2 regions of the Robertmurraya mesotrionivorans genome follow, and region 1 is predicted to be linked to the other one. Evidence: a T-box and tRNA genes for the amino acid it is inferred to sense, from the RefSeq annotation. Region 1 holds a T-box; the other holds one or more tRNA genes.
The links. The T-box of region 1 lies ahead of ACRX5O_RS01240 (valine--tRNA ligase). A T-box ahead of a tRNA ligase gene usually reads a tRNA of that ligase, here a tRNA-Val.
Positions count from the first base shown of each region.

Region 1 (16,404 bases):
AGAACTTGCCATACAGCATCTACATGCAAATGGAGCTAGCAAGGTAACTGTTATTAATCGCACGTATGAAAAGGCTCAGAATTTAGCTGAACGTTTCGAAGGTGAAGCTAAAACACTAGAAGAGCTTCAGTGTTCTTTAATTGATGCAGATATTTTAATAAGTTCAACAGGTGCAAAAGAATTTGTTATTACAAAGGATATGATGACTCAAGTAGAAAAGATGCGTAAAGGAAAGCCTTTATTCATGGTTGATATTGCGGTTCCACGTGACTTGGACCCAGCATTAGCTGAGCTTGAGAGTGTCTTCTTATATGATATAGATGATTTGGAGGGAATCGTTGAAGCGAACCTTCAAGAACGAAAGCGTGCAGCTGCACAAATTATGATGATGATTGAAGAAGAAATTGTTGACTTTAAACAATGGCTAAATTTACTAGGGGTTGTCCCTATTATTTCTGCTTTACGTGAAAAAGCACTTACGATTCAGTCCGGGACAATGAAGAGCTTAGAACGAAAGCTTCCTCATCTGTCTGAACGTGATTTTAAAGTATTAAATAAACATACGAAAAGTATTATTAATCAAATGCTAAAGGATCCAATTCTTCAAGCAAAGGAATTAGCCGCTCGAAAAGATTCAGAACAAGCGTTAGATTTGTTTGTGAAAATCTTTAATATTGATGAACTTGTAAAAGAGCAACAAGTTCTGAGAGAAGCGGAGCCAAATCGAGTGGTTGTAACAAACCCACAGCCTTCCTTTCAATCATAAAAGAGGAGAAGCGAATGTTTGACTACTATATGACGAGGCTGCATGAGCTGACCGTTGTCCTGTATGCTTTGAGCGTGCTCTTATATTTTATTGATTTCTTACATCATAACCGGAAGGCAAATCGTGTTGCCTTCTGGTTACTTGCATTTGTGTGGTTACTTCAAACGATGTTTTTATTTTTGTACATGTTAAAAACCGGCCGTTTCCCGGTGCTTACCATATTTGAAGGGCTCTATTTTTATGCATGGGTGTTAATTACTTTATCATTAGGAATCAATCGTTTACTTCGTGTTGATTTCATTGTGTTTTTTACAAATGTTTTAGGGTTTATTATTCTAGCTATCCATACGTTTGCACCAGTACAATTTGAATCTCACGTGATGGCCGAGCAGCTCATCTCGGAGCTTTTGTTGATTCATATAACACTTGCGATTCTTTCTTATGGAGCTTTTTCCCTTTCTTTTGTTTTCTCTTTTCTTTATTTGATTCAGTACAACTTACTAAAGAAAAAGAAGTGGGGAGCTAGGCTGTTAAGAATTACTGATTTATCTAAACTTGAGCATATGTCATATGTTTTAAATGTCATTGGTGTGCCTATGCTAATGCTAGCAGTCATATTAGGAATTCAATGGGCATACTTAAAAATTCCTGAGATGTTTTGGTTAGATGCAAAGGTCATTGGCTCTTTCGGTGTACTGATTGCATATAGCATTTATTTATACTTACGTGTTAGTAAGGAGCTGTATGGAAGGTCATTGGCTCTTTGGAATATTGCTTCATTCTTAATTGTTTTGATCAATTTCTTTTTAATAGGCAACTTATCATCCTTCCACTTTTGGTACACTTAAGGATACATACATAGGAGGTTTACATGCGGAAAATTATAGTTGGCTCCAGAAGAAGTAAGCTTGCACTTACACAAACAAACTGGGTCATTGACCAGTTGAAGAAATTAGACCCATCCTTTGAATTTGAGGTAAAAGAGATTGTTACGAAGGGGGATAAAATCCTAGATGTAACTTTATCTAAAGTTGGTGGAAAAGGGTTATTTGTTAAGGAAATTGAGCAGGCAATGCTTGATGAGGAAATAGATATGGCGGTACATAGTATGAAAGACATGCCAGCTGTCCTGCCGGAAGGTTTAGTGATTGGTTGTATTCCATTTCGTGAGGATCATCGAGATGCGCTAATCTCTAAAAATCACACGCCTATTAATGAATTAAAGCCTGGTTCTGTCGTTGGCACAAGCAGTCTTCGTCGCAGTGCACAGCTGCTTGCGATTAGACCAGACCTTGAAATAAAGTGGATACGAGGAAATATTGATACACGATTAGCCAAATTAGAAACGGGAGAATATGACGCAATCATACTAGCTGCTGCTGGCCTTTCCAGAATGGGGTGGGCAAGTGAGGTAGTATCAGAGTTTATTGATGATGAAGTATGTATCCCAGCAGTTGGTCAAGGTGCATTATCGATAGAGTGCCGAGAAAGTGATGAACAGCTACTTAACTTATTATCTCGTTTTACTTGTGTGAAAACCAAACAAGCAGTGACAGCCGAGAGAGCATTTCTTCAAAAGATGGAAGGCGGCTGTCAGGTCCCGATTGCAGGGTATGCAAAAGTTGAAGAGAACGGTGATATCTCTCTTACAGGGCTTGTCGCAACTCCAGATGGAAAAACCATCTTAAAGGAATCAGCAAGTGGACAAGATCCTGAAAAGCTAGGGGAGCAAGTGGCAGATGCGCTGATTTCTAACGGAGGTAAAGCGTTAATTGACGCGGTGAAAGTGGAGCTTGATAGTGAATGAGTGATGAATACTCTCTCAACGGAATGAAGGTTCTTGTTCCTAGAGGAAAAAAGCATGCAAAACCATTTTCAGATTTAGTCAAGAAATATGGGGGGATTCCAGTGGAAATCCCTCTTATTTCCTTTCGACCAGTTGCTTCTGCCAATCTGGCTATCCTCCTGCATAAAAAACTACATAAATATGATTGGATTATTTTTACTAGTAATGTGACTGTAGAAACATTCTTTGCTTTCAACATAAACCCGACCGCCCTCGATCACATACAGATTGCTGTTATTGGTGAAAAAACGGAGGAAGCCTTAGTGAGAAAAGGGGTAACAGTTGACTTTAAGCCAAAAGAATATGTGGCTGAAGCATTTGTTGAAGAATTCTCACCGAATATTAGCAAAGGGACGAATGTTCTAATTCCTAAAGGAAACTTAGCTAGGGAACTTATTTCTACCACCCTTGAAAAAAAGGGAGCCCATGTGGATGAACTAGTCATTTATGAAACGTTTTTTCCTGACAGCAGTCGGGACGCATTAGTGAAGGCGCTAACAGAAAAGCAGTTAGATATCATAAGTTTTACTAGCCCTTCGACAGTTGATCATTTTATGGCTGTTGTGAAAGAAATGAATTTATTATCGACTATTGATCATTGCCTGTTCATGTGTATTGGGCCTGTTACTCTTCAACGGGCTAATGCTCTAGGTTTACGCGTGGACGCCATGCCAAATACGTACACAATTGATCATATGCTACAAAGTATTATGAAAATAATAGGAAAGAGGGAGAACAAATGAATCAATCATTTTCTCGTCACCGTCGTTTACGATCTTCAGCAACATTACGCACAATGGTTCGTGAAAACCACTTACACCTTGAAGATTTGGTATATCCAATTTTTGTAGTAGAAGGTGAAAATATAAAAAATGCCATTCAATCTATGCCAGGAGTTTTTCAACTATCATTGGATCAATTAAAAATTGAAATGGATGAAGTTGTAGCACTTGGGATTACGTCCGTCCTTTTATTTGGAATCCCAAATGAAAAAGATGAGTGCGGTACGGGTGCTTTTCATGATCATGGAATTGTACAGGAAGCGACTCGAGTCATAAAAGAACAGCATCCTGATATCGTTGTTATTGCGGACACATGCTTATGTGAATACACTAGTCATGGGCACTGTGGAGTGATCGAAGATGGTAAAGTATTAAATGATCCATCACTGAAATTATTAGCGGATACAGCAGTTAGCCAAGCAAAAGCAGGAGCGGATATTATAGCTCCTTCAAATATGATGGACGGATTTGTTGCGGCCATAAGAGCAGGCTTAGATGAGGCAGGCTTTGAGGATATCCCTATTATGTCTTACGCTGTGAAATATGCTTCTTCTTTTTATGGACCATTTCGTGAAGCGGCTGAGAGCACACCTCAATTTGGAGACCGTAAAACTTATCAAATGGATCCAGCCAATCGAATGGAAGGCTTAAGAGAAGCAAGTTCAGATGTTCAGGAAGGAGCAGACTTCCTTATTGTGAAGCCTGGAATGCCATACTTGGATATTGTACGTGATATAAAAAATAATTTTCACCTGCCTGTAGTTGTCTATAATGTGAGTGGAGAGTATTCAATGGTTAAAGCTGCGGCTCAAAACGGGTGGATTGATGAAAAAAATATTGTAATGGAAATGCTAACCGGTATGAAAAGAGCAGGTGCTGACCTTATTATCACTTACCATGCCAAAGATGCAGCAAGATGGTTAAAAGAAAACTAATACTTGATGAAACGAGGGGTACTTATGCGCTCTTATTCTAAATCTATTGAAGCTTTTACTGAAGCAAAAACACTTATGCCTGGTGGAGTAAACAGTCCTGTTCGTGCGTTTAAATCGGTGAAAATGGATCCGATTTTTATGGAGAGAGGAAAAGGCTCGAAAATTTATGATATAGATGGAAACGAATATATTGACTATGTATTGTCTTGGGGACCATTAATCTTGGGTCATGCAAATGACCGTGTCGTTGAAGCGATTAAAAAGGTGGCAGAACTTGGTACAAGCTTTGGTGCTCCTAGTTTGATTGAAACGAAACTAGCTAAATTAGTAAAAGAAAGAGTGCCGTCTATTGAAATCGTTCGTATGGTTTCTTCAGGAACGGAAGCAACCATGAGTGCTTTGCGCTTAGCTCGTGGATATACAGGGAGAAATAAAATCTTAAAATTTGAAGGTTGTTACCATGGTCACGGTGATTCTCTGTTAATCAAAGCAGGATCTGGTGTGGCAACTTTAGGTCTTCCTGATAGCCCTGGTGTTCCAGAAGGGGTCGCAAAAAATACGATTACGGTTCCGTATAATGATTTGGAAAGTGTTCGCTATGCATTTGAGCAATTCGGCGATGATATTGCTGGAATCATAGTAGAGCCTGTTGCAGGAAATATGGGAGTTGTTTTACCGCAACCAGGATTTTTAGAGGGGCTTAGAGATATTACTACGCAATATGGAGCACTTTTAATATTTGATGAAGTAATGACAGGGTTTAGAGTTGGATACAACTGTGCGCAAGGATATTTTGGAATTACTCCTGATTTAACATGTCTTGGAAAAGTTATTGGTGGTGGGCTACCTGTTGGAGCCTACGGAGGAAGAGCAGAAATCATGGAGCAAATCGCACCAAGTGGCCCAATATACCAGGCTGGAACGCTTTCTGGTAATCCTCTTGCCATGACAGCAGGATTAGAAACACTAAGCCAGCTTACACCAGATCATTATGAGGAGTTTGCGCGTAAAGCAGCATTGCTTGAAGAGGGAATAAGAGCAGCAGCACAAAAACACGATATTCCTCACACCATCAACCGTGTGGGATCGATGGTCGGATTTTTCTTTACAAACGAAGCTGTTACAAACTACGAACAAGCCAAAACTTCAAATCTTGATTATTTCGCTACTTATTATCAAGAAATGGCGAATCAGGGTGTATTCTTACCACCTTCTCAATTTGAAGGAATGTTCCTTTCAACAGCTCATAGTAACGAGGATATCGAAAAAACAATCGAAGCCATCGAAATGGCCTTTTCAAAGCTAAGATAATTACAAGGAAAGAGACTCTAATGGGTCTCTTTTTTTATGTAAACACGCTCTTAGCGATTACTTTTATTCATAAAAATATTCACTAGTTCATAGAGTGATAATGACATAGTGATTAAACGTATAGGATATGAAGGGAGGAGTCGCTTTGTCTCAAGGTAACGAGTCGTGCTTGCGATTTTCATTAGAAGAATCGGTGTGGTTTCAAAAGGGACAGGAAGTAGAGGAGTTAGTTTCTATTTCACTTGACCCAAATATTACGATTCATGAAAACGAACAATATGTCACCATTCAAGGTGCATTAGAATTAACAGGGGAATATCAGCGTTACAATGATGGTTCTAACGAAGAGGAGGATTTGTTTACTGCTCCGAAGTTCGTTCATCATGTGGAGGAGAGGGAAGAGGGACTCTATGAGTTTTCACACCGTTTTCCGGTAGATATAACCATTCCTAATAACCGTATCCAAAGCATTGATGACATCCATGTTGAAGTGGAAAGCTTTGATTATCTTTTTCAAGAAAGAAGCTGTATGAAGCTAACTGCCGATTTAACGATTACGGGTCTTTATGGAGATCAGCAGCATAAACCGGCACATGAAGAAGCAGAAGTGGAAGAAGTTCAACTTGAGGTTGCTTACCGAGAAGCAACCGTTGATGAGGTAGAAGAAAATGTTGAAGGGTCTCATGAGCTTCGTACAGAAGAACAAGAGGAACCAACGATTTTGGAACATGAGTATGAACCATTCGCTGTGGAAGCGAGAAAATCAGCAGATGATACAGAGGAAAAAGTGGTTTCAATAAATAAAGCGGTTGAACTTTTTGAAGCACCACAACTTCCTGTAAACGAAGCGAAAGAGCCTGAAATTACTTTTTCAGCAGCTCGAAGTGAAGGACCCCAAGAGGTTGTAGAAGAAGTCGTTGAGGAGGCACCAGAGGTTGAGCTTCAGCCTTTACCAGAAGCCGAACTTCCGCCACAATCAGTGACAGAACTCCAACCAGAAGCAGAAGTAGAATCTTCTTCTTCACCTCCTCAGCCTAAGATTAAGAAAAAGAAATCTTCAAAAAAGGGGATGTCTTTAACCGAGTTTTTTGCTCGAAAAGAGGAGACGGAAGACTTAACAAAACTTCGTGTAGCCATCGTTCAAAGCGGAGAAACGGTTGAACAATTAGCGGCACGTTACGAAGTACCTGTACAACAATTACTTAAGGTAAACCATCTTGAGTTAAATCAAGATATATACGAAGGGCAAGTTCTTTATATACCTATTCCTATTGCTCATAAATAGAAGAACAACCATTGGGCAGGTGACAACTCCTGCCCTTGTTGTTTTTAATGGAAGGGTTGAGCCTCCTTGTCGAATGTTAATTATTTGCAGCAAATGGAGCCGGTGTTAAAAAATTACGGAGTTAAGCCACAATTTATTGAGAGATTTGGGAAAATCTTTCGTATTTATAGTGATAAAGGAGTATTTGCTCTAAAAAAGATAGCTCCTAAACACGGAACGGATTTTATTAGACATATCCAATATCTATATCAGAAAGGATACAACCGTATTGTCCCTGTTTATCCAACGGTTGATGGACGCTATGCGGTTTTGCATAATCAAGCGTTATATTACTTGATGCCATGGTTACCAAATGAGGAAAAAGAAAACAGGAATGAAAGAAATCAACAGCTTTTCCGGGAGCTAGCAAGGCTTCATACATTGTCGCTTCATGAAGTGACCATTGATCCTCAAGAAAAAGAAGAACATTATACTTCTCTTTCATCACTTTGGGAAAAAGAGACAGAATTTATTGAAGGCTATATTGAAGCATGTGAAGGAAAACAATATATGTCCCCTACCGAACTTTTGTTTTGCTTGTATTACAATGACATTCGTCAAGCACTAACGTATTCCAAAAACAAGCTAAAAGAATGGTTCGAGCTAACAAAGGAAGAAACGAAGGCCAGAGCGGTCTTGGTTCATGGTAAGATCTCTTCTGAGCATTTTCTCTATGATGATAGAGGATATGGATATTTTATTAATCTTGAAGGTAGCAGAGAAGGAGCTGCCATTCATGATATTTTACCTTTTTTATCAAGACTGTTAAATACCTTTCCAAAGCGTTGTGATGACTGTATAGACTGGTTATATGTGTATTTAAAGTACTTTCCATTAAAAGATGACGAAATGCTCTTATTATTAGCTTATTTTGCTCATCCCGGTCCTGTGTTAAGGGTGGTGGAAGAGTATTATAAATCAAAAGAAAGAAATGAAAGAAAGTTTGTTCAAAGCCTGCAGAAACAATTTTGGTTATTAAAAAATTCTGAATACGTCGTCATGCGTATAGAGGAAATTGAAAGACAAAAAAAACAAGCTGCAGCGGCAGCTCAAAGTAACGAGGGAGCCCAAAGTTAATGGGCTCCCTAAATAAATTCAAAGTGAAATGCAATAGCTAGAGCAATGAGTATGGCTAGAAACAATACATCAAATGTTGTTGGAAGAAAGATGGTTCGAATTCCTTGAAAGATACAAAAAGGGATAATGAATTGTCTGCATACTCCTCTCACAGTCCTTAACCATGGTGGCAATGTATAAGGATTATACCTTCTTTTCACACCAATCCCTCCTAAGTTCATAATGTAATACCATAGAGGCTAGTAAAAAAATGCTTCTTCCATTACTCTATGTATGGTTATAAAAAAATATGGGTATCCTTATTGACGTTAACGTACTTTTTTATGTAGTATATGGAGTATAAAATGAAGGTTCATATCTTTAGTCTTACATAATTGAATACAGAAATCTGCTTTGAAAGGGAAGAGTAGGTTGGTTACTCGCTTTAAGAGAGGAAAACTCGTGTCTGAAAGGTTTTCTAAGCGTTCCAATTGAAGGTCGCCCTTGAGCATCTTTTACGAACAGCAATGCTTTGTAGTGAAAGACGGGAAGTCCGTTATCTATTTTAAGAGCCAATCATGGTTTATTTATTGATTGGAAAAAAGGTGGTACCGCGAAGCAAACTCCATTCGTCCTTTTTAGACGATTGGAGTTTTTTTGTATTTAGCTTAGGAGGGAACAAAATGGAAACAAATGAATTAACAATGCCAACCAAATACGACCCAAATACGATTGAACGTGGTCGATACGAATGGTGGCTAAAGGGAAAATACTTTCAAGCACTTAATGACCAAGAGAAAGAGCCATATACAATCGTTATTCCGCCACCAAACGTAACAGGAAAGCTACACTTAGGGCATGCTTGGGATACCACCTTGCAAGATATTCTTACGAGAATGAAACGTATGCAAGGGTATGATGTATTGTGGTTGCCAGGAATGGACCATGCTGGTATTGCAACACAAGCAAAGGTGGAAGAAAAGCTCCGTGCCGAAGGAAAAAGCCGATATGATCTTGGTCGTGAGGCATTTGTGGAAGAAACTTGGAAGTGGAAAGAAGAGTATGCGAGTCATATACGTGAGCAGTGGTCAAAGCTGGGTCTAGGTCTTGACTACAGCAGAGAGCGTTTTACGCTGGATGAAGGATTGTCGAAAGCAGTAAGAGAGGTTTTCGTTTCATTATATAAAAAGGGACTTATCTATCGAGGAGAGTATATAATCAACTGGGATCCAGCAACAAAAACAGCGCTTTCTGATATTGAAGTTATTTATAAGGATGTTCAAGGTGCTTTCTATCATATGAAGTATCCTTTAAGTGACGGCTCAGGATTCATTGAAGTGGCAACTACAAGACCAGAAACCATGCTTGGAGACACGGCAGTTGCTGTTCACCCTGAGGATGATAGATATAAGGACTTGATTGGGAAGACAGTTATTTTGCCGATTGTTGGTCGTGAGATCCCAATCGTTGGTGACGACTACGTAGATATGGAATTTGGTTCAGGCGCAGTGAAAATAACTCCGGCACATGACCCGAATGACTTTGAAATTGGAAATAGACATAATCTTGAACGCGTACTAGTAATGAACGAAGATGGCACGATGAATGCGAATGCCGGTAAGTACCAAGGGCTGGACCGCTTCGAGTGTCGTAAGCAAATCGTTAAGGATCTTCAAGCAGATGACGTATTATTTAAAATTGAAGAGCATATGCACTCAGTTGGGCACTCAGAAAGAAGTGGTGCAGTAGTTGAGCCATATTTATCAACACAGTGGTTCGTTAAAATGCAACCTTTAGCAGATGAAGCAATCGCCTTACAAAAGAAAGAAGAAAAAGTGAATTTTGTTCCTGACCGATTTGAGAACACGTACCTGCGCTGGATGGAAAACATTCGTGACTGGTGTATTTCTCGTCAGCTTTGGTGGGGCCACCGTATTCCAGCGTGGTATCACAAACAAACAGGAGAGGTACATGTTGATCATGAGCCTCCTGCAGATATTGAAAACTGGGAACAGGATAAGGACGTATTAGATACATGGTTCAGTTCTGCTCTTTGGCCGTTTTCGACCATGGGCTGGCCAGATATCGAATCAAGTGATTACAAGCGTTACTATCCAACCGATTGTCTTGTAACTGGTTACGATATCATCTTTTTCTGGGTATCAAGAATGATCTTCCAAGGCTTGGAATTCACAGGAGAACGTCCATTTAAGGATGTCCTTATCCACGGACTTGTTCGAGATGCTGAAGGGCGTAAAATGAGTAAGTCACTTGGAAACGGTGTTGATCCGATGGAAGTAATTGATAAGTATGGCGCAGACTCATTGCGTTATTTCTTATCAACAGGAAGCTCTCCAGGGCAAGATTTACGTTATAGCACGGAAAAGGTAGAAGCAACTTGGAACTTTGCTAATAAAATCTGGAATGCCTCACGCTTTGCGTTAATGAATATGGACGGATTAACGTATGAACAAATTGACTTAAGTGGTGAAAAGTCTGTAGCGGATAAATGGATTTTAACTAGACTGAATGAAACCATTGAAACCGTAACAAGACTATCAGATCGATATGAATTTGGTGAGGTTGGTCGTGTTCTATACAATTTCATTTGGGATGACTTCTGTGATTGGTATATCGAAATGGCGAAGCTTCCACTTTATGGTGAGGATGAAGCAGCAAAGTTAACAACAAGATCTATATTAGCTTATGTTCTTGATCAAACGATGAGACTTCTACACCCATTCATGCCGTTTATTACAGAGGAAATTTGGCAGAACCTTCCTCATAAAGGAGAGTCAATTACGGTTGCACCATGGCCTGTAGTAAATGAGGAGTTAACTGATCATCAAGCTGCTTCCGATATGAAGCTATTGGTTGAGATTATCCGTTCTGTTCGAAATATCCGTGCAGAAGTAAATACTCCGCTAAGCAAAAAGATTAACATGATTGTAAAGGGTAAAGACGACAATATCTCTGCTGTGTTGGAAAAGAACCGTGCGTATATTGAGCGTTTCTGTAATCCTGAAGAATTAGTCATTGGAACGGTAGTTGATGAGCCAGAGAAGGCGATGACAGCTGTTGTAACAGGAGCAGAAATTATTCTTCCACTAGCTGGACTGCTAAATATAGAGGAAGAAATTGCTCGACTAGGAAAGGAATACGCAAAGCTTACCCAAGAGGTAGAACGTGTTCAAAAGAAACTCAGCAATGAAGGCTTTGTGAAGAAGGCGCCTGAGAAAGTAATTAATGAAGAGCGTGCAAAAGAGAAAGACTACATGGAAAAACGAACGCTAGTAGAAACGCGTTTAAATGAATTAAAAGGACTGTAATATTTAGTAGGACGAATCTAAAATGGATTCGTCCTCACTCTATTATGAAAGGTGAACCATCATGTTTTTTACTTATGAAGAAGCAGTGGCATGGATTCATGCTAGATTAAGGCTCGGAATCAAGCCGGGGCTTACAAGAATGGAATGGATGATGGACAGGCTTGGTCATCCAGAGAAACATTTTCACTCCGTACATATCGGGGGGACGAACGGAAAAGGTTCGACTGTTACATTTTTAAGATCCATTTTAGAAGAGCAGGGATATACGGTTGGCACCTTTACTTCCCCGTATTTTGAGCAATTTAACGAACGAATTAGTGTGAATGGAAAGCCTATATCTAATGATGATATTGTGCGTTTAGTCAATATAATTAAACCTTTGAGTGATGAACTTGAGCAAACGGAACTAGGGGGACCAACGGAGTTTGAGGTCATAACAGCTATGTCGCTCTATTATTTTGGTCAGTTGAGCTCGGTTGATATCGTACTATATGAGGTCGGCCTAGGTGGACGGTTTGACTCAACAAATATTATAAATCCTCTTCTGTCGATTATTACAAGTATTGGTCTTGACCATACTGCCATCTTAGGTGATACCCATGAGAAAATCGCATTTGAAAAAGCTGGTATTATTAAGCCACGTGTACCCATTATTACAGCTGTTCACCAAACAGAAGCGTTACAAGTAATAAAAAAGAAAGCATCGAAAGAGAATGCAGATTGTTTGGTATTAGGGGAAGACTTTCATGTTATGAACCATCAGTCATTTTCAAATGGGGAAGAGTTTGATTGGAAGATGGCTGATAAAAACTGGTCTTCTATTCAAACGACAATGATAGGTAAACATCAAATAGAAAATGCGTCCTTAGCAATTATGGCCGCTCATCTATTAAATGATACGAATCAATTTGTAATTGATTCCACGTCTATTAGAAAGGGTATAAAAAAAGCCTATTGGCCAGGGAGATTTGAAGTGGTAAGTAACGACCCGACGGTTGTTATTGATGGAGCTCATAACGAAGAGGGAATTCACACATTGGTCCGTGAAGCGAAAAAACGCTACCATGATAAGGAAATCCACATCGTTTTTGCGGCGTTAAGAGATAAAAAGCTAGATGGAATGATTCAAGAGCTAGATGAAATCGCCTCTCAAATCACCTTCGTATCCTTTGATTTTCCGCGCGCAGCAACCAGCAAAGAACTCTACTCGATTAGTTTGTCTGAAAATAAAAAAGAAAACATGGATTGGGAGGCAAGTATTGAAGATGAACTATTCCATCTTGGGGAAAACCAAGTGCTTGTCATTACAGGATCGCTATATTTTTTAGCAGAAGTAAAACCAAAATTACTTAAGCTACTAGAAACAATGTAAAATAAAACTATGACAAATATCTGAATCTTTGATAAACTTAACGTAAAGTAAGTCTTTTCACCCATTAATAAAGGAGGGGAGAGGAAATGGATCCAAAATCAAAAAAAATCATTTGGATATCTTGGCTAGCAATTGTCCCAATTGGACTCTATTTAACATATTCCTTTTTCCCACCATTAATTAGTGGGGTAGATTTTGATCTATTTGCATTTCTTTTGCTAATCTCTTTCGTTGCATCCGTCCCAATGGTTGTAAATAATACTCCTATTTTTCTTATTCAATGGGTATCATTGGCGGTGTTTTTGACATTTGGGTTATTTTATGAAATGATTCTTGTGCAATTTGGTATCATCGTCCTTTTAATTAAACTTCGTGTCACCAAACAGCAATTATATCGTTTTCCCCTTAATTCACTTATGTTTTTTGTTTGCTCGCTTCTCAGTGGAGTGATTTATTATGCATTAGGCGGCGTTCACGGCCTTACTTTGGTAGAGAATCCAAAGCTGCTACTGATTGCGATAATTTACGCAGTCGTAAATTATGCTCTCAATCAGTTGATTCTATCAGGTATTAGATATGCTTTGTTTAAGCAAAAACAGCAGTACTTTGGTAAGGATTTTATTTGGGAGACTATTACATCTATCCTTACTTTGCCTATAGGGCTAGTTCTATACACGTTATATATCGAGGTAGGCGTTGTGGCTCTATTATTTGTTGGAGTACCGTTTGCTAGTCTTTCGATCATTTTAAACCTTTACTACTCCACTGAAAAGGTGAATAGTTATCTCCAAAAAGCGGCGGAAATTGGACATGAGCTTGCTGAAAGACTTGATGTGGAAGGGGTGCTGGGACTCTTTTTACAAAAATTAAAAACCTTGCTTCCAGTGGATGAAGCGTATGTGTTGGATAAAGAGAATGGTCAATTGCACATCATTCGGATGGAGAGTAGTCATGGAGAGTTTCGATCCTTCGAGACAATGAAACCTTTAAAAAAAGGAGAAGGAATTGGTGGGAAGGTTTGGGCAGATAAGAATGCCCTTATTTTCTCGAGCAGCAAAGAGTGGAAATTTATAACAAAGGAGCCGCTTTCCCCGGATATGGAGAGTGTACTTTGCGTTCCTATTGTTAAAAGCAACGAAGTGGTTGGAATCTTATTGCTAGCTTCTTCTGAAAAAAGGGCGTACGAAAAATCACAGCTTATGATTCTTGAAATTTTATGCTCTTACTTAGCTGTAGCTGTGGAGAATGCGAGACATTATGAGAAGACAAAAGAAATAAGTGAGCGATGCGCACTTACCAATCTGTACAATTATCGATACTTAGATAATGAGCTGCAAGCAGAGTACGAGAAGTTGATGGCAGCTGAAAGAAAGAAAATCTCTCTCATTTTGTTAGATATCGACCATTTTAAGTCTGTAAACGACACATATGGACACCAAAGTGGGAATGAAATTTTAAGAGAATTAGCTGGTCGATTAGAAAACTTGGTCGGAAAAAAGGGAACTGTTGCGAGATATGGTGGAGAGGAATTTACGATTCTATTACCTGATGTTGATAAGCAAGAGGCACTCAAACTAGCTGAGCTTGTGCGATTAACGATTGCTAATTGGCCATTTACCCTTGAACAACATATTTCGGAGAAAAATAAAAAGTTGCTAGTAAACATTACAGCATCAATTGGAGTAGCCACATCCCCCGACGATGCGGACGATCCTCAATCATTAATACGACACGCGGACCGTGCATTATATGTAGGAGCGAAGCGCGCGGGAAGAAATAGAGTAGCTCAATACGTAAAATAAAATAGAAATTACAAAAATAACCAAGAAATTTGGCGAAATCATTCCATGACAAGACGACAAAAGTCTTGTTATTTTTTTTGTACTCTATGATAGGATGAAACAAGCACTCATCTTCGAAGGAGGCAAATGTAGTGGAAAACCAGAAAAAAAATACTATCACGATAAAAATTGATGGTAAATCAAGAACGTATCAAGAGAATAAGCAAAAATTAAAACCAGAAAAAATGACTTCTAGTAAAACCTTTGTCGAAGATGATGGTCGAAAACTAGAATTCGATAAACGGCCAGTAGAAAAGGCAAGTATAAAGGAACCGAATTATGAGGAAGTTGCAGCGGCTTCTGCTGAAAAGAATGAAGAAGACTTTGACTGGATTCTGCCAGAAACTAGTGAGGAACCTGAACTAGAGGAGTACAAGATTGCTAGCTATACAAGTAAACCAAATAAGGGAAAGAGCGTGATCAAAGCCCTTAAGAAAAATAAAAATAATCTATCTCCTTCTATTTTCTTTGCCCTGTTTTTTGCCGTAATCATTGGGATGAGCTTCGGATTTATTCTCTTAAGACTTGTCATTAGTGACCAGACGCTTGGAGGACAAGAAGTAGTTACGACGGTTCCCCCTACTGAACAACAAAGCGAACAGGCGAATGTAACAAACTATACATTACCAGTTGTGTCTACTTTTGTTGTTCAGCAAAGTGCTTATACTACAATTGAAAAGGCAAATGAAGGAAAGAAAGATCTTGATCAAAAAGGAATTCCTTCTGCAGTCGTGACAATTGATAAAAGTTATTTACTTGTCGGCATTGGTGAAACAAAGGAGAATGGAAAAGCAATCGGAGCACGATTAGTTGAAAAAGGCATCGATATATATGCAAAAGAAATACAAGTCGGTGGCATTCAACTAAACGAAATCACCAGTACAGAACAAAAGCTACTAGAGCAGGCATCACAATTATATGCACCACTAGTGACAATTAGTACAAATCTCACACTGGAACAAACGATTCCTGAAGGAGCTTCAAATAATGTCACACAAATGAAAGCCGAGTGGGATAAAATTAATAGTAAAGAAATTAAAAGTGAAAGATTTATTCAGCTCAAAGAGGAAATAGACAAAGCAATTACTGTTGCGATAAATCCATCAAAAGAGAAGAGCACAGAGCTTCAGCAGCATTTATTAAGCTTTTTGTCCTTATACCAATCAGAAAAATAAAAATATCGACATTTTCGGATATTTTCCGGGAAATGGCGAGAAAATAGCAGAGTCTTGTCAATCCATTGACAAGCTCTGTTTTTTTATGTTTTTTAAGAAAAAAAGTTCAGTTAAAAAATGACTGACATCCTATTTTTTGTTACGATAAAAAGGTATCTCCCCTATGATCCAAATAAAAAGGTAAGGTGATCTTATGCAAAACCTCATTTTAGCCTCTTCCTCTCCTCGACGAAAGGAACTGTTATCCATTCTTCAAATCCCGTTTGAGGTAAAAGCAAGTGATGTGGATGAAACCTTTCATTCTGAACTTGCACCACATGAAGTAGTTATCGATTTAGCAGAGCGTAAGGCAAAGCATGTGTCAAAAAATGATTCTTCATCTATCGTCATTGGTGCAGACACGATTGTTGTTGCTGCTGGTGAAATTCTAGGAAAACCTAATAACCCAACCGAAGCTTTTGATATGTTAAGGAAATTATCTGGTTCAACACATTCTGTTTACACAGGAGTAGCGGTTGTATCGGCTGCTCGTACAACGACTTTTTATGAAAAGACGGATGTAACATTCTGGGAGTTAACGGACGAAGAAATTCACTCCTATATAAGTACCGGTGAACCGTACGATAAGGCGGGAAGTTACGGTATACAGGGATTCGGTAGCACATTA
Region 1 is NZ_JBPCCH010000001.1:244,132-260,535, forward strand. It holds gene hemA (glutamyl-tRNA reductase) at 1-766, shown strand, start outside; gene ACRX5O_RS01200 (cytochrome C assembly family protein) at 781-1,614, shown strand; gene hemC (hydroxymethylbilane synthase) at 1,638-2,573, shown strand; gene ACRX5O_RS01210 (uroporphyrinogen-III synthase) at 2,570-3,355, shown strand; gene hemB (porphobilinogen synthase) at 3,352-4,329, shown strand; gene hemL (glutamate-1-semialdehyde 2,1-aminomutase) at 4,354-5,640, shown strand; gene spoVID (stage VI sporulation protein D) at 5,786-6,925, shown strand; gene ysxE (spore coat protein YsxE) at 6,992-8,041, shown strand; gene ACRX5O_RS01235 (YszA family small membrane protein) at 8,050-8,241, opposite strand; T-box leader at 8,426-8,660, shown strand; gene ACRX5O_RS01240 (valine--tRNA ligase) at 8,704-11,349, shown strand; gene ACRX5O_RS01245 (bifunctional folylpolyglutamate synthase/dihydrofolate synthase) at 11,411-12,721, shown strand; gene ACRX5O_RS01250 (sensor domain-containing diguanylate cyclase) at 12,808-14,523, shown strand; gene ACRX5O_RS01255 (hypothetical protein) at 14,655-15,737, shown strand; gene ACRX5O_RS01260 (Maf family protein) at 15,931-16,404, shown strand, end outside.

Region 2 (16,404 bases), on a different contig from region 1:
TGGTAAGCTAGTATTCTATAAAAAATACTATGAAATGTACCAGTTAACAGCCTATTGATGTCTGTAGGTGAAAGGAGAGGATATTGGTTAAGCCTTTCTTTCATTTCAGTGGCTGCTTTCGCTGTAAACGTAACAAGCATAATTGATTTCGGATCTATTTTTAGCTCATAAAGCATATATGCAGCTCTTGTAGTCAACACTCTCGTCTTACCACTACCAGCACCAGCAACAACTAGGACAGAACCGTTTACCGTTGTAACTGCCTTTATTTGTTGATCATCAAGTTGGAAACCGTTGTTGAATAATCTTTTTATATAATGTGAGGTTATGTTTGATTCTTGCCGAACGGTTGGTTGAAAGGAGGGAGAAGCTTTTACACGTATTGATGGCTGAAACGTATGATGTTTGGCTGGAGATACAATCATACGTGTTACTGGTATTTTGAAGCCATTTCGTTCAACATATTCGATAGGTTCATTACCCATTTCAGCGGATTCACTCTCTAAATCTTTACAATCTGAGTGCTTCCGTAGCATATGATAAAAATAGGGCTCCTCTTGTATTCCTAAATACAGACGAACCTGTTCTTTACAAATGGGACAATGAAGTTTTCCCTTTTTAGCTTCATCATATACAAATTGATAGTTCTCTCTATCTAAAATGTCCAAATTAACTTTTTCATTATTTTTCATAGCAATTTTCATAATTAACCCCTTAAAATCAAAAACTCAATCGAACTCTATCATAACAAAACAATTACTCCTACATAAAGAAGAAAAAATAAAAGTTTTATTTTTCCAAAAGCTCATGGGAGATTTATGAAAGAGGTGAAGAAGATGGGCTATATTGCTCCAGTAGTTAATTTTCAATCAAATCAGTATATAGAGAGAAACTTAATAGCATCAAGAGATCCATATAAATATGAATCGGTAAATAGAGTGATTCCGATAAAAAGTGGAACTTCAGAGGGGAATCAGCACCAGCAATCCTCTTTTTCTAAGAAATTGATTCAAAGAGACGAAAGAAAAGTAGTAAAACCTTCAAATGATGCGTTAGCACATATATATGAGATTACAGGAAAAGGAAAATACTTTGACATAAGCATATAAAAAATGCCTCAACTAATGAGGCATTTTTTTTATATATATTTCTTCATTGTTCGATGTGGAATACCAGCATCCATAAACTCTTCAGATATGACTTCATATCCTAATTTACTGTAAAATGGAATGGCTTGTGTTTGAGCGTTTAATTTTAATGCAGAATATTTATTTTGTTTGGCATATTGTTCAATTTTATCCATTATCAGTTTTCCAGCTCCGGTACCTCTGGTCCCAGACAGTACACAGATTCGTTCCACTTTTCCGATCCCATCTAAATTTCGAAAGCGACCAGCACCTATAGGCATTTCCTGATCATAAAGTACGAAGTGAGTGCATTCATCGTCGTACTGGTCAATCTCTTCTTCCTCCGGTACTTGTTGTTCTTCAACAAATACCAATCTTCGAACACTAAAGGCATCCTCGAGCTGTTCTTTTGTTGTAACGATTTCTACATTCACTAATATCTATTCCTTTCCAAGCCTGAATGTCTCAAAAACAGTCCATGAGCCATTTTCTAATTGATATAAAAGATGGAAACGATCAACGTATTCATCGTGATTCATCTTCTGCATTTTTAATGATCCGAAAACATCCGAATGCTCATCATCTGATAATCTTTGTCCTAACGTTATATGAGGAACAAAGGAATATTCTGTAGCCTCTCCATACCCAAGGGCATCAATCGCCTCATGAAGATCCGTAATCTCGGTAGAAGGTTCTACTTTATAATAAATAACATTGTTTACGGGATGAAAAGAACTAAATTTCGGTATGTGAATATGTAAAGGAGAAAATCTTTTTGCGATATCTTCAAGTTTGTTAGCTAATGTTTTTGCCTCATCCTCGCTAGCTTCAAATGGCGCTTTTAATGTGATATGTGGTGGGATGAGTGAATAATGAGGATCATAGCGCTTTCTGTAAGAATTAGCTAAATCTTGAAGTGTTTTTCCAGGGAAAATAACAATTCCAAATTTCATTTTATGACCTCCGATAAGCTATGTAATATAGAAGAGTTGAATATTAATTATTATAACAAATTTTCAAAATCATTTATATAATTATACCCATACATGGTCCGAAATACCCTTTGTATTATGAGCCAAACATCGCTTTTAGGGACGTTCTCAAGTCTCCTTGCCAATATGTCCAGGTATGATCTCCATCAAATTCGTTATAAACATAGGAAAGAGAATGATTTTTTAAGTATTTGTTCAGTTCTCGGTTAGGTGTTAGAAAATCATAAACCTTATCGTTTGTCATTTTTACGGCCGTCTCGTTTTGTCCAATGCTATGGTAAATAGAGAGAAGGCTAGTTGTGTTTTCATTAACCACTTTTTCAAAGACGCTATTGTTAATGTAAGGGGATTGAAGAATGACCTTTCCAAATGTGTTTGGATATTTTATAGCGGCGAGTAGAGAAATAGTAGCCCCTAAGGAATCACCAATTAATGCCCGTCCCATTCCCATTTGGAAGGTTGGAAACTTTTGATCCAAAAATGGTATAAGCTCATGGGCCAAAAAGCGGATGTAAGCTTCATGCTTATTACCTGTCGGATGATATTTTTCCCTGCGATCTTCAATCGTAAGATAAGGAACTCCAACAACAATAAGATTTTCTATTTCTCTTTCAGAAAGTAGATCATCACAAAGCCTTGCCATTCTACCTAATTGGAAATAATCCTTCCCATCAGCTGTAACAAGGAGATGGTACTTATATAAAGGTGAAAAATTGGCTGGTTTATATACCAAAAGGCTTATCTCTTCTTTAAGTTCGTAACTGTAAAATAATAAGTCTTGGATCGTTCCTTTTAGGATATTCACTTAGTATTTCCCCCTAACTGGAATATAAAGGTACTACTAAAAATTCTATCACAAATATTGTATGTAAATAAATTTATTTTATCTTGTGTATAAATACTGTATAGAAATTACATAAATAAATAGAGTGTATTAGAATGAATCATAGAAAAGTTGTAGCAGATATGCTAGTTGTACCAAATTGTTTGACAAACTGATGAAGGATTATGATAAAATTGATACGAAAAACTGGAAATTTATAAAAGGGGGAATTCCATTGAAAAAGAAACGTTTTCTTCTCTCAACCGTTCTGATGTTGGTACTGTCACTTGTGCTTGCTGCTTGTGGAGCAAACAATGACGAGGGAAATGGTGCTGAGGATAGCGGTGATTCAGGTGCTGAAAAACCAAAGTTCATTAGTATCGTAACAGGTGGGACTGGTGGTACATACTATCCATTAGGTGGATCATTTGCATCGATTATTTCGGATGCAACTGGTATTGAAACAAACGCTGAAACATCAGGTGCTTCTGCTGAGAACATGACCACACTTAAAGCTGGTGACGCAGAAATTGCCTTTTCACAAACTGATATTGCTTCATATGCTAAAGACGGAAAATTAATGTTTGAAGGAAATGCAGTTGATAATGTTCAAGCAATTGGAACATTATATCCAGAAACAATTCAAATTGTTACTACTGCAAAGTCAGGTATCAGCTCTGTTGAAGACCTAAAAGGGAAAAAAGTTTCTGTAGGAGCTCCTGGTTCAGGTACAGCTGCTAATGCAGAACAAATTTTAGAGGTCCACGGTTTATCATTTGATGATATCGAGAAGCAAGATCTATCATTTGATGAGTCTACTGCAGGTATTCAAGATGGAACAATTGATGCTGCATTCGTTACTGCTGGAACACCAACAGGAGCAGTGGAAGGGTTATCTGCAACAGAAGATATTGTGATTGTACCAATTGCTGCTGATAAAATTGCAGAATTAATTGAAGCATATCCATACTATGTTGAGGACGAAGTTCCTGCTGGTACGTACGGACTAACTGATAAAGTGGCAACTGTTGCTGTTCAAGCAATGTTAGTTGTTCGTTCAGACCTTTCTGAAGATGTTGTATATGATATTACGAAGGCTATCTTTGAAAACCTGGATAAAGTGACACATGCCAAAGGTAAATTGATCTCAGCTGAAAATGCTGTAAATGGTGTAGGAATTGACATCCATCCAGGTGCGCAGAAGTATTATGATGAAAAAGGTATTAAAGCTGAATAATAAAGTAGTTTGGTGAAAATGTGACCGGCCGGCTTTTATAACCAATTAAGGTTATTTTGGTCGGTCAATTTTCGCTTTTTAGAGATAAATATGTATTAGAAAATGGACGTGTTACCATGGGGAAAGTGATTAAAAGCAAGTCCTTTCTAAGTTTATTCCTCAGTATGTTACTCATCATTTGTTTATCAATTATTCCATACAAAAAAGCTTTAACTTTTCAGTTAGAGAACACCGGTAAGGTTCTTGTGTATATTCCACTCGGTGACCATCCGGAATTTAAAATAAAATATACACACTCGATTCACCTATCAGACGTAATTGAGAGTTATCAAGTTAATAGCAATGGAGAAATTAAGCAGTTTGAACTCGAATACTCTGATTTTTCCATTGGGATGCCGGAAAATGCATCAAAAGGTGAAGTTTTTAAGCAAAAGAATGGAAAGTATTATATAAAAAATATGAATCGAATTTTTCCATACTTTGATTTAAGAACTGGAAAGATTCGTGCTAATCATACAGTAATATATGGAAACAAAGAGTACCCTTTAAACGAATATATACAGCCAGGTACTTGGGTAAGAATAAAGGTAACTAAGATGAACCTTTATCAACAATGGAAAGGAGTGAATCTCATTGACGGATAAATTCGAATCTCTGTCACAAGAACAGCAAGAAGAGCTTTTAGAAAAATATGATCCGGAAGCTGGTTCGAGAAAGCTAACAGGAATATTTGGTTGGATTGTATTTCTCGGATTATTATCATTTTCATTATTTCAACTTTATACAGGTATTTTTGGTATTCTAACTGCTCAATTGCAACGTTCTATTCATTTAGGATTTGCACTAGCTCTTATATTTCTACTTTTTCCTGCTAGAAAAACGAAAGGGAAAAAAAATAAAGTTGCTTGGTATGATGTATTACTAGCAATAGCTTCAGTTGCAGTGGGTGCCTATTGGCCTCTCATGATCGATGAGTTGGTATTACGAGTTGGTATGTTAACTGATATGGACTTCTATATTGGACTTCTTGCCATTATTCTTGTGCTTGAAGCAACAAGAAGGGCAGTGGGGTTACCAATAACAATTATTGCAGGACTTTTTCTTGCATATGCTGTATACGGACCATATATGCCGAGCTTCTTAGCTCATCGAGGGCTATCACTTGAACGACTTGTTCAAACGATGTTCTATACAACAGAAGGAATCCTGGGTACACCTTTAGGAGTTTCTTCAACGTATATCTTCTTATTTTTACTCTTTGGTGCCTTCCTTGTGAAAACAGGTGTTGGGCAGTATTTCAATGACTTGGCAGTATCAATTGCCGGAAAAAGAGTTGGTGGGCCTGCAAAGGTGGCTATTTTCTCAAGTGCTTTACAAGGGACAATTAGTGGGAGCTCAGTTGCTAACGTTGTTACCTCTGGTTCATTTACAATCCCTATGATGAAAAAACTTGGTTATAAAAAGGACTTTGCTGGTGCAGTAGAGGCAGCGGCGTCAACAGGTGGGCAATTAATGCCACCAATCATGGGTGCTGCTGCATTCTTAATGGTAGAATTTATTGGTGGAATAACGTATTGGGAGATTGCGAAAGCAGCTGCCATTCCAGCTTTATTATATTTTGCTGGAATATGGATTATGACTCACTTTGAAGCCAAGCGACTTGGACTAAGAGGCTTAAAAGATGAGGAAATGCCTAATCGTAAAGAGGTGCTTAAAAAGTTCTATTTATTAACACCGATTATCGCAGTTATTGTGTTAATGACATCTGGTATGACAGTAACAAGAGCTGCACTATTTTCCATCCTTGTAGCAATTATTGTAGGAGCTATTAATAAAGAAACACGTGTAGGTATTAGAGGGATTATTGAAGCACTTGTTGATGGTGCAAGAACAGCGCTTGGAGTGGCAGCGGCAACTGCTGCTGCTGGTATTATTGTGGGTGTTGTTACAAAGACAGGACTTGGATTAAAGCTTGCTAATGGGTTATTAGATCTTGCTGGTGGAGCGTTAATTCCAACATTAATGTTAACCATGCTCGCAGCGATTGTGCTAGGAATGGGATCACCAACAACAGCTAACTATGTTATTACGTCTACAATTGCTGCACCAGCAATCATATTGCTTGGTGTACCTGATTTGTCGGCACATTTATTTGTGTTTTATTTCGGAATCATTGCTGACATTACACCTCCAGTTGCATTAGCAGCTTTTGCAGCAGCGGGTGTTTCTGGAGGCGAGCCGATTCGTACAGGTGTACAATCAGCGAAGTTGGCCATTGCAGCATTTATCATTCCATATATGTTTGTTTTATCGCCAGAGTTGTTAATGATAGATACAACATGGTCGTACCTTATCTGGGTCATCTTCTCTGCACTTGCAGGTATGATGGCGATAGGTGCGGGGGTTATCGGATATTGGATGAGAAAGCTGTTCTGGTGGGAACGAATTGTTGGTATTGTTGGTGGAATTCTTCTTATCTATCCAGAAGGGGTTACTGACATCATTGGCTTGGTGACATTTGCCGTTTTAGTTGCACTTCAATTATTCATAAAACGACCTGAGCCATCAACAGCTATAGGTAAGTAATTTATTGAAAGAGCCTAGCCAATGTTAGGCTCTTTTTGTTTTATTGGGAAAACAGACAATATATTATTAATTTTAAACAATCTCTTTTGCTTTCGTAAAAAGCAATAAGCGCGGATCGTATGTGGATTGATTTCATTTACAATGATTGTTCGTTGAGTAATTTTTTGTTTGTCGGAAAGATAGATGATCTGTATAGGTTGCTCCTCTTTTAATGCTTTTAGTAAAGCCCTCTGCATATGCATCCCTCACAATTAAGGTTGATATTCCTATTATATACGAACAAATGTTCTTTATTCAATAAATGAAAAAAAGTGTGGAAAAAAATCCACACTTTTTTGAATCAGTCATTCTTTTCTAGTTCTTGGTCGATCGTCCCTTCGTAATAACCATCACTTGCTTGTTCATGTGTTTGGGCTAATCCCATTTCGAGTTGGTTTTCACTGTTGTAATCAGAGGGCTCAAATGTTTTACCAGCAATTTTTGATGAGTTGTTTTTTTTCATTCCATTCCCGCCTTTCATCATTTTCCATCAACATACATACCTATTTTTTGATAAAAGGGAGAAGGGCATACAAACTAAAAAATAAAAAAACTGCACATATTTTGCAGTTTTAAGGAATGGTTAATTTTTTCTGATTTTAAACTTACTTCCACATTTACAAATCACACTATGCTTCAAATATTTAATGGGAGTTTGACACTTAGGGCATACACTGTTATGCATAATAATCGCCTTCTTTTTTAATTAGTAACTTCTTTGTTTTCACTACAATTTTTACATACTCCATAAAGCTCGAGCTGATGAGAATGAACACGAAACTTAGTTAACTTGTTAGCTACATCTTCCACTTCTCTTAATAGTGGATATTTAAAATCTTCAATTATTCCACATATATGACATATCACATGATAATGTTCTTCCATTTGAAATTCATATTTGCTTAAACCATTACCATAGGGCAATTCATTTAATATTTTTAATTTCACAAACATTTTTACGTTATTGTAGATGGTTGCAATACTAATAGAGGGGAGTTGTGAATGTATGTCATCTACAGTTGGATGACCTTTGATGGATGCAATCGTTCTTAATATTAGCATTCTTTGTGGTGTAATCCGTAGTCCGCGTTCTTTTAAAAAAGGGATAAGTTTATCGAAATCAAATTCATTATTCATAAAAGAACCTCTTTATTAGAAGATTAGAAAGTTGGAAAGTTCGAGTAGAGTACATAATTATGATAACACTTCTCATTCGAAAATCAATACTTTTTTATAATTATTTTAAATTAATATCTATTTTATTTAGTTGTTTATAGAATATAAAAAACGGCGGTCTGAATTTTCTCAGACCGCCGTACTTTTATGCTTCTTTCACTGGAGGTAAAATTGGGTGGCCCTGTGGAGCATCAGAACTTGAAAGAACATAGGTAGCACCTGTTGAAGATGTAAGAATAAAAGCGATGACAACAAAGGAATAGATTAATTTTTTCATAATATCCTCCTAAATGGTTTTATTCAAATAATATATTGCTTTCTCAAACATACCAGTTGAATGATAATGCTTGGAAAGTAATTGATAAAACATGAGTAAGTCATCTTTATTTTCGTTTGAGCTTTCTAAATATGGAATAACGGTTAAAATGACGTATTGGATTGACTTTGATTGATTCTCCAATGCAAGGAGGTAATATTTTGATAGAATGGAATACTTTTTATTATTTAGAGTTTCTGAGAGAGTGAATGTAATAGTAAAGGCTTCTTTTGCAACTTGATGTAAATGCATCTTAAAAGCAACTTGACCTTTAACGTACTGTGTGACGAGACAATGTGTGGTAGGTGATAATTGTAAGGAAAGACTTTTATTTAAATACAACATTGCTTTATCGTGGTCTTCAAGCTTTTTATAAAGAAGCCCGATATTATGATAAATTTGTGGTAGGAGATTCGTTTCGTTTAATAATGTTGCATTTCTTTCTAAATGGTGAAAACAGCTTTTTGCTTCTTCGAAGATTCCAGAGTGAGTGTAGTTAATTCCTAACAGCATTAAGCAATGAAGGATTCGAATAAAATTATGCTCATTCATATAGGACTGGAGGGCTGCTTTTGCAAAGTGAATGGCGTGACCGGATTGCTGTAAGGCTGCCTTTACCATTGAACGATAATATAGGAATTCGCCCGAAGAAGAGTCATGACTGATTTGAAATAATGAGTCAAACTGTTGATCCGCTTGTTCAAATTGTCCCTTTAATATATACAGTACCGTAATACAATAATGAAATAAATAGATTTCATGTTGGGAAAATGATTTCTTTAGTTTATTAAGAATTTCCTTTTGGTGGTCAGCTTGATCTACATTACCGAGAAACAATAGGTAACGCATCTTATACAGCTCATATGTATGTAGGTAAGAGGTAAACGGAATAATTGCGTCATAATCCTTCAACTGGTTGATAATATCTTCAACCTCGTTTTTTTGGTAAAAATAAATCTTTTCATTTAATCGATTTAATAAGTCACAGATAATTTTTTCCTGTTCCTCGGCCCGATTTATGCTGATATGTAATCGATCGAGCAGGAGAGAAATGGTTTCATCATTTGCTTCCTTTCCGTTATTTTCAATTTTGCTTAAATGGGAAACGGAACAAATTCCATTAGCAAGCTCCTTTTGGGTAAGCCCTTTTTGAGTCCGATAATACTTAATTAAAGGTCCAAATTGCAACGAAATCACCTCCTAATGCTTATACTTTATCACCGTTACCATAAATGTAAACCTATTTTTCAGATATTTTTGAATACAGGAAAAAAGGACGATATTTCGAACGTAAAAAAACCATCCAGAGAATTCTGAATGGTTTTTTTTCCTGGCTTTATCTTACGCGAGGGAATCCAAATCCTGAAGCATAGTCGTCTCCAGCTGCCGCACCAATTCCGCCGTTAATATCGTACGATTTTGCACGATTTTGTAGTTCACTTCTAAGCTGTGTATGTGAGAGTGAAGGATTGGCCCCCCATATTTTCGCCGCTAAACCAGAAACATGTGGAGTAGCCATTGATGTCCCACTAATTGTGTTATATCCACCGTTATACCAAGTAGATTCTATTGCTGCACCAGGTGCTGATACTTCAACATCACGCTCTTGAATAACGAAATCAGCATCAGTATTCGGATTGCCTCTTGATGAAAAATCAGCGACACGGTAAGTTCCATTTTGTTGAACGTTTTCAAGCGCAGCCACCGCAACGGCATTTACTAATGCACCTGGGTAACCAATCGTGTTGCTTGCAGAACCGCTATTGCCGGCAGCTGCAACCACCAATAAACCTTTGCTGTAAGCATAATCAACTGCGGTTGCAATCATGGTATCTTTTGAGCTTGAACCAAGGGACATGGAGATAATAACCTTTGAACCTGTTCTTGTTGCCTCGTCTGCTGCGTGTCGAATAGCTCCAGCAATGTCATCGGAATAGCCTGAACCACGGTCGTTTAGTACCTTATAAGCCCAAAGGTCAGCTTCAGGAGCCACTCCATAAATTCCTAGTCCGTCACTACCACCATGAGCTAATACTGTACCAGCGACATGGGTTCCATGACCGTTTCTATCATTACAAGAGCCGTTAACAAGAGGAGATTTTGTTTGTGTAAAATCTTTACACTGTTCAGCTGAACCTGCTAAGTCAATATGGCTTGTGTATACACCGGTATCTAAAACGGCAACTTTAATTCCTGCACCACCGGATGTTGTTTGAACAGAGCTATCATTATAGATTGCTTGAATTCCCCAAGGAGTTTGGTCACTTGGAAGAGCTTGTGCAGATACTCCTGGCTTTGCTTTTGCTTCTGTACGATCTTCGAGGCTTACCTCTTCAACCAATTCAATAGTAAGATTCTTGTTTTTAAGTAAAGCGTTGTACTGACTTTCGTTTACTGTTGTTGTAAACCCGTCATTTTCAAAGTCCCAGCGCGATCCGTACGTTTGTTTTGCTTTCACCTTTTCGCTCTGAGGTCCTTGGATGTACACTCGATAAGTATCCTTTGAAGCACTTTCCTGCTGGGCACCTAGTGCACCGCTTGCAAATAATGATAGTCCCATTGCTGCGCTAATAAGCACAGATCCTAAAGTTCTTTTTTTCATGTATGAACTCCTTCCCGACTTAAAGGTTCAACCTTAAGAGGTTGTAAGGTAAGTATAGTAATTATTTTCAAACAAAATCAATAGACTTATAGAGTAAGAAAGTTGGGAAAATTTTGTGGAAAAGCAGAGTGGCAATGGATTTTAAAAGAAAATTAAAGACTTCTGTTAAATGAGGGATGATATTGACAATTCTCTTAAATCAAGTATAATAAAATATGTACTTTATAAGAGATCTGTTAGCTCAGCTGGGAGAGCATCACCTTGACAGGGTGGGGGTCGGGGGTTCAAGTCCCTCACAGGTCATTATATAAACACCCAATTGTTTTAAGCAATTGGGTGTTTTTTATATTGGTCGTGGTCTTTTTCACGCTATAAATAGATTCATAACAACAAGTTTTTCAAAAAATGACGAAGCTTAAAAGTTATATTAAAACGCTTGAAAAATGTGTGTTTGACATGAAACAAGTCCAAACCATATTACAAGGATGGAATAAATTAAGTATAGAGAAGGAAGAACATTTATTAAAATTGTCATATACACCTATAAGTGTCTATACAAACTACGGGAACTTGAATAATTTATTATTGTTACATTAAATTGAAAAGGAGTTGTATATCTTAATATGTCTTTTCCGAATATCCCTCCTGAAGGTATTAATCCAATCGATGGTCTTGATTCTGAACAAGTAATTCTCTTACTTCTTGCTTCGATTGCATTTGAAGAGCTTGGTTTAGCGCACCTAATTAATACTGAAGCTGAGAAGCTTCAGGGAGCAATCGGTACTCTTGTGGATGATCAAGGAAATCTAGTAAATCCGAATATTGTTGCTGGAAGCCTTGCTGAGTTATTACAAGTAAATCGTGAAGTGGAAAGAATGTTGCAAACTATCATTAAAAAAGAAATGTTACTTCAATTTAAATTCGAAAATATTCTCGATTTTCTTTCTACATCAACTACAACCACAACCACCACCACAACAACAACAACCACCACAACAACGACTGATACAACGACTGATACAACGACTGATACAACGACCACTACAACTGATACAACGACCACAACGACTGATACAACGACCACTACTACTTCAGCACCTTGTGATTGCAGAACAGATTTTGGATTTTCGACTGAGGGGCAAACGGTACAGGTCCAGCAACAAAATAGAGTAGGTGATGTATCAACAAGTAGTAATATTTGCCCTTCCTGTACTCTTGAGGGTACAAATTTCACGTTTACCTTTACTAGTACTGACGGAATGGATCCTTTTGTTGAATTTACTTTTGTTGCGGATGAATTTTTTACAATTAACTGCCCAGGCGAAGGACAAGAAAATGTAATGTTTGTTACTGGTTCAGGTCAAGTACAGGCAGGTAGCGAAGGAATTGATCCTGGTACGTACACATTTTCTTTATTTGTTGACGATGCGAACGACATCATTGATTTAGAATTATTTAATGAAACAAATACACGAGTTTTCAACACGTTTAATGGTGTCTCTGTACCTTTAGGAGTAGTAATTACCGATTGTGATTAATGTGAAACTTATTTATTGAAAGTGAAAAAACAAGTCCCTAATTAATAGATTAATTGGGGACTTGTTTTTTAATTTATAGTACATACATATACACACATAGGAAGTGAGCAGTCGATCCGAGCATGATGAAAATATGAAAAATCTCATGGAACCCCATAAAACGTGATTGAAGAAATTTAGGTTTCGCTCCGTAAATAATACCGCCAATTGTATAAAAAATTCCTCCTAAAACAAGCAGAAATAAACCAGAGTTGCTCAAAATATCTGCAAGAGGAGAAGCGACAAAGATTACCATCCAACCCATCACAATATAAATGACTGTTGATAACCAACGCGGGCAATTAAACCAAATCATTTTAAATAACACACCACAAAGAGCAGCAAATACGATAATAGAAAACAGTAACCAACCGGTTAATCCATTCAGACTAATTAAACAAAAAGGAGTATACGTCCCTGCAATGAGAATAAAAATCATTGAGTGATCAAGCCTACGCAGAAAAGCAATGACCGAATCTTTTGCAACAACCATGTGGTAGGTGGCTGATGCTGAATAAAGCAATATCATACTTAACCCAAAAATGATAACTGATGTAATTGCTAAAGCGGAGCTCGTTGTAATGGAAGCTTTAATCACCAACGCTAAGAGGGCGATAAACGAAAGAATGGCTCCTGCCAAATGGGTAAGACCATTGATAGGTTCTCTAATATAAGAAAGCATGTGCTTCTCTCCTTTTTTTACATGTAGTTTTTATAACTACTTATTATAGTATACACATTACAACAACTAGTCAACATTTACTTATGCAGAATTGTGAAGTAAAATTGAAATGTATATAGAAGAAAAAAGGAGAGTATTATGAAACATCTTGACGAGCTTATTGACGAGCTAGGATTGCAGCAACAAATTACAATGGATGATATCCCGGCAATTGATTTATATATGGATCAAGTTATTCAATTATTTGATCAGAAATTTAATCATAAGAAAAGAAATAAAGATGAGAAATTATTAACGAAAACAATGATAAACAATTACGCAAAGGATAAATTGTTCATTCCGATAAAAAATAAGAAGTATTCAAAGGAGCACCTTATACTAATTAGTCTCATATTCCAGCTTAAGGGTGGCTTGTCTATTAATGATATTAAGACAACATTAGTTGGTTTGAACGACGGTATCCAATCAGGTAATCTTGATTTAGAGAAATTCTATACATCCTACCTAAATTTGACCATGAAAAATGTTACATCTTTTAACGAAGAGGTAAAGTCACACTGGAAAGATGTGATTGAAGAAATGGAAGATACCACTGAAGAAGAGAATCTTTATTTAAAGAATGTTCTCCTTATCGCCTCATTAATTAATATTAGCAATCATTATCGCAGAGTAGCTGAAAAGCTCGTTGATGAAATAAGCACGAAATAACACCGTTTTCCTTGTGGAAGATGGTGTTTTTTGTTGTCAAACCATAAAGAAAGGGGTTACACATAGGGTTTGTTAGATTATCTAACATGGTATTTTCAGAATGTTTGTAAATAATATTGACTCTTTATAGATATCGTATAAAATAAACTTAATCGAACTGATGTTATATTTTATGACATTATAATGTTAAGTAAAGTTACACAACTAATATTTAGGGGGAAAAGAAAAATGGATGTAAACTACTTAATGAACAGTCTATGGGTAATGGTATCAGCAGTGTTAGTTATCTTCATGATCGGTGGATTTATCATGCTAGAAGCAGGTTCCACTCGAATGAAGAACGCTGGTCATATTGCTGGTAAAACCATTTTTACATTCGGTTTAGCTTCATTAGTATTCTGGGCAGTCGGTTTTGGATTTATTTTTGGTGACAATGCTAACTTCTTCGTTGGTGCTTCAAACTTTTTCTATGGTGGAGCAGAATTAGATTTAGCACTTAATTCCTCAGTATTCTTCTTATTCCAATTAGCATTCGCAGGAATTGCCATAACAATTGCTCTTGGTGGGTTTGCTGAACGTGCAAAATTATCCGTATATTTAATCTTTACAGTATTGTTCTCAGCATTAGTTTATCCGGTCGTTGCTCATTGGATCTGGGGCGGTGGCTGGTTAGCGGAACATGGGAAGCAAGACTTTGCTGGTTCAACAGTTGTTCACTTAACGGGAGCGATGGCGGCACTAGCAGCTACTATTCTATTAAAGCCTCGTATTGGGAAATATAACAAAGATGGCTCTGCAAACAATATTTATGGACATAACCAAGTATTCACAGCATTAGGTGTTCTTATTCTTTGGGTAGGTTGGTTTGGATTCAATGCTGGTAGTACCGTTTCAGTTGATGCTGGATTCTTTGGATTTGTAGCACTTAATACGAACTTAGCTGCAGGTGCTGGTGCAGTGGCAGCACTAATTATTTCTTGGGTTGTATTAGGAAAATCAGATATTCCAACTATTTTAAATGGTGCACTCGCAGGTCTGGTTGCTATTACAGCATCATGTGCTTTCGTTGATACGTGGGCAGCGGTTGTGATCGGATTTGTAGCTGGAATTCTAGTATTCTATAGCGCGAGATTCTTTGAAAAACGTAAAATTGATGACCCGATCTTTGCCTTATCTGTACATGGTACGGCTGGGGTATGGGGAACACTTTCAACAGGGTTCTTTGCAACACCAGAATTAGCGACAGTTGGTAAGCCTGGTTTATTCTATGGCGGTGGCTTAGAGCAACTTGGAGTTCAAGCAATGGGTGTTGGTGTATCAGGTTTATATGCATTCGTCGTCTCATTTGTCATCCTAGTGATTGCAAAGAAAGTACTTGGAGGATTGCGTGTAACTGAAGAAGAAGAAATTATGGGTCTAGATGTAAGTGAACATGGTAGCTACGGATACCCAGAAGTATTTTTAACTAGTGAAAATCAAAAAGTTTCTTCATAATTAATAAGGAGAGCCTCATTTTATGGGGCTTTCCTTATCTACTTAAAGGGCGTGTAGGATTTGAGTTCATATGAATCAATAAAATTATGGAAAGAAACTCATGTTGCAGAGTATATATCAAATTCAGATTCTCTAAATAAGTTCCACGACGAGATTATGATTAAGGTATTTAAGGCTGCGAGTGCCCGAATGAATGCTAAACCACCGTGTGCCTTTGTATGGTTTATTACTGGTAGCGGGGGACGATTTGAACAAGGATTAATAAGTGACCAAGATCATGGGATTATTTTTCAAGAAGATAGTCAAGAGGCAGGTTCTTATTTTAGTGAATTAGGAAAGGAATTATCAATTGGATTACAAATAGTTGGTTACCCATTGTGCGATGGTAAGGTAATGAGTTCAAATCCACTATGGTGTCAAACATCTGCCAGCTGGAATAAACAGGTGGTAAGTTGGATGGAGGAGAGCAGTTGGGTTTCGATTCGCAATTTGCAAATTTTCTATGATGCTAGAAAACTTGTAGGTGACCATGATCTCCTTTACCATTTAAAAAACGTGATCCACGAATATAGTCATTCCCATCCTCAATTTTTAGGCCGATTATTAGAAAATGTAAAACATGTAAAAAAGACGATTGGTCCACTAGGACAAATCATTGTTGAGGAGAAGGGAATACATGCTGGAGCTATTGATTTGAAGTATTCTGCTTTTATACCATATGTGAATGCAGTTCGGCTATTGGCATGGAAAGAAGGAATAATCGAGACTAGTACAATAGGTAGATTAAAAGAGCTAAACAAATTAGAGAAGTATGAGGAGTTATCTCAATATCAGGAGAATTTTTCGCAACTTCTTCAGTTCCGATTAGATCACCTTTCTTTTACGGCTTCTTATGATGATTCCCACTATTTGTATGTAAAAAAACTTACGAAAGACAATCAAAAATTAATTAAAAAGATACTGAAAGATGGAAAGAAGCTGCAGCAATACGTTCATAGAATGATTGAAAAGGGTGGAAATCATGGCGTTTGAACCATTTATTCAT
Region 2 is NZ_JBPCCH010000007.1:71,579-87,982, forward strand. It holds gene ACRX5O_RS13105 (UvrD-helicase domain-containing protein) at 1-704, opposite strand, end outside; gene ACRX5O_RS13110 (hypothetical protein) at 837-1,109, shown strand; gene ACRX5O_RS13115 (GNAT family N-acetyltransferase) at 1,139-1,561, opposite strand; gene ACRX5O_RS13120 (YjcG family protein) at 1,568-2,080, opposite strand; gene ACRX5O_RS13125 (alpha/beta hydrolase) at 2,196-2,918, opposite strand; gene ACRX5O_RS13130 (TAXI family TRAP transporter solute-binding subunit) at 3,178-4,179, shown strand; gene ACRX5O_RS13135 (DUF1850 domain-containing protein) at 4,296-4,823, shown strand; gene ACRX5O_RS13140 (TRAP transporter permease) at 4,813-6,765, shown strand; gene ACRX5O_RS13145 (hypothetical protein) at 6,780-7,001, opposite strand; partial or broken gene ACRX5O_RS13150 (YozQ family protein) at 7,106-7,264, opposite strand; gene ACRX5O_RS13155 (Fur family transcriptional regulator) at 7,507-7,941, opposite strand; gene ACRX5O_RS13160 (hypothetical protein) at 8,126-8,257, opposite strand; gene ACRX5O_RS13165 (helix-turn-helix domain-containing protein) at 8,267-9,484, opposite strand; gene ACRX5O_RS13170 (S8 family serine peptidase) at 9,633-10,898, opposite strand; tRNA gene ACRX5O_RS13175 (tRNA-Val) at 11,129-11,201, shown strand; gene ACRX5O_RS13180 (alpha-helical endospore appendage domain-containing protein) at 11,522-12,436, shown strand; gene trhA (PAQR family membrane homeostasis protein TrhA) at 12,510-13,157, opposite strand; gene ACRX5O_RS13190 (DUF1836 domain-containing protein) at 13,296-13,865, shown strand; gene ACRX5O_RS13195 (ammonium transporter) at 14,094-15,359, shown strand; gene ACRX5O_RS13200 (DUF294 nucleotidyltransferase-like domain-containing protein) at 15,420-16,391, shown strand; gene ACRX5O_RS13205 (exonuclease domain-containing protein) at 16,381-16,404, shown strand, end outside.
Region 2: it encodes a tRNA-Val, which carries the amino acid that the T-box ahead of ACRX5O_RS01240 (valine--tRNA ligase) is inferred to sense. The anticodon was not compared.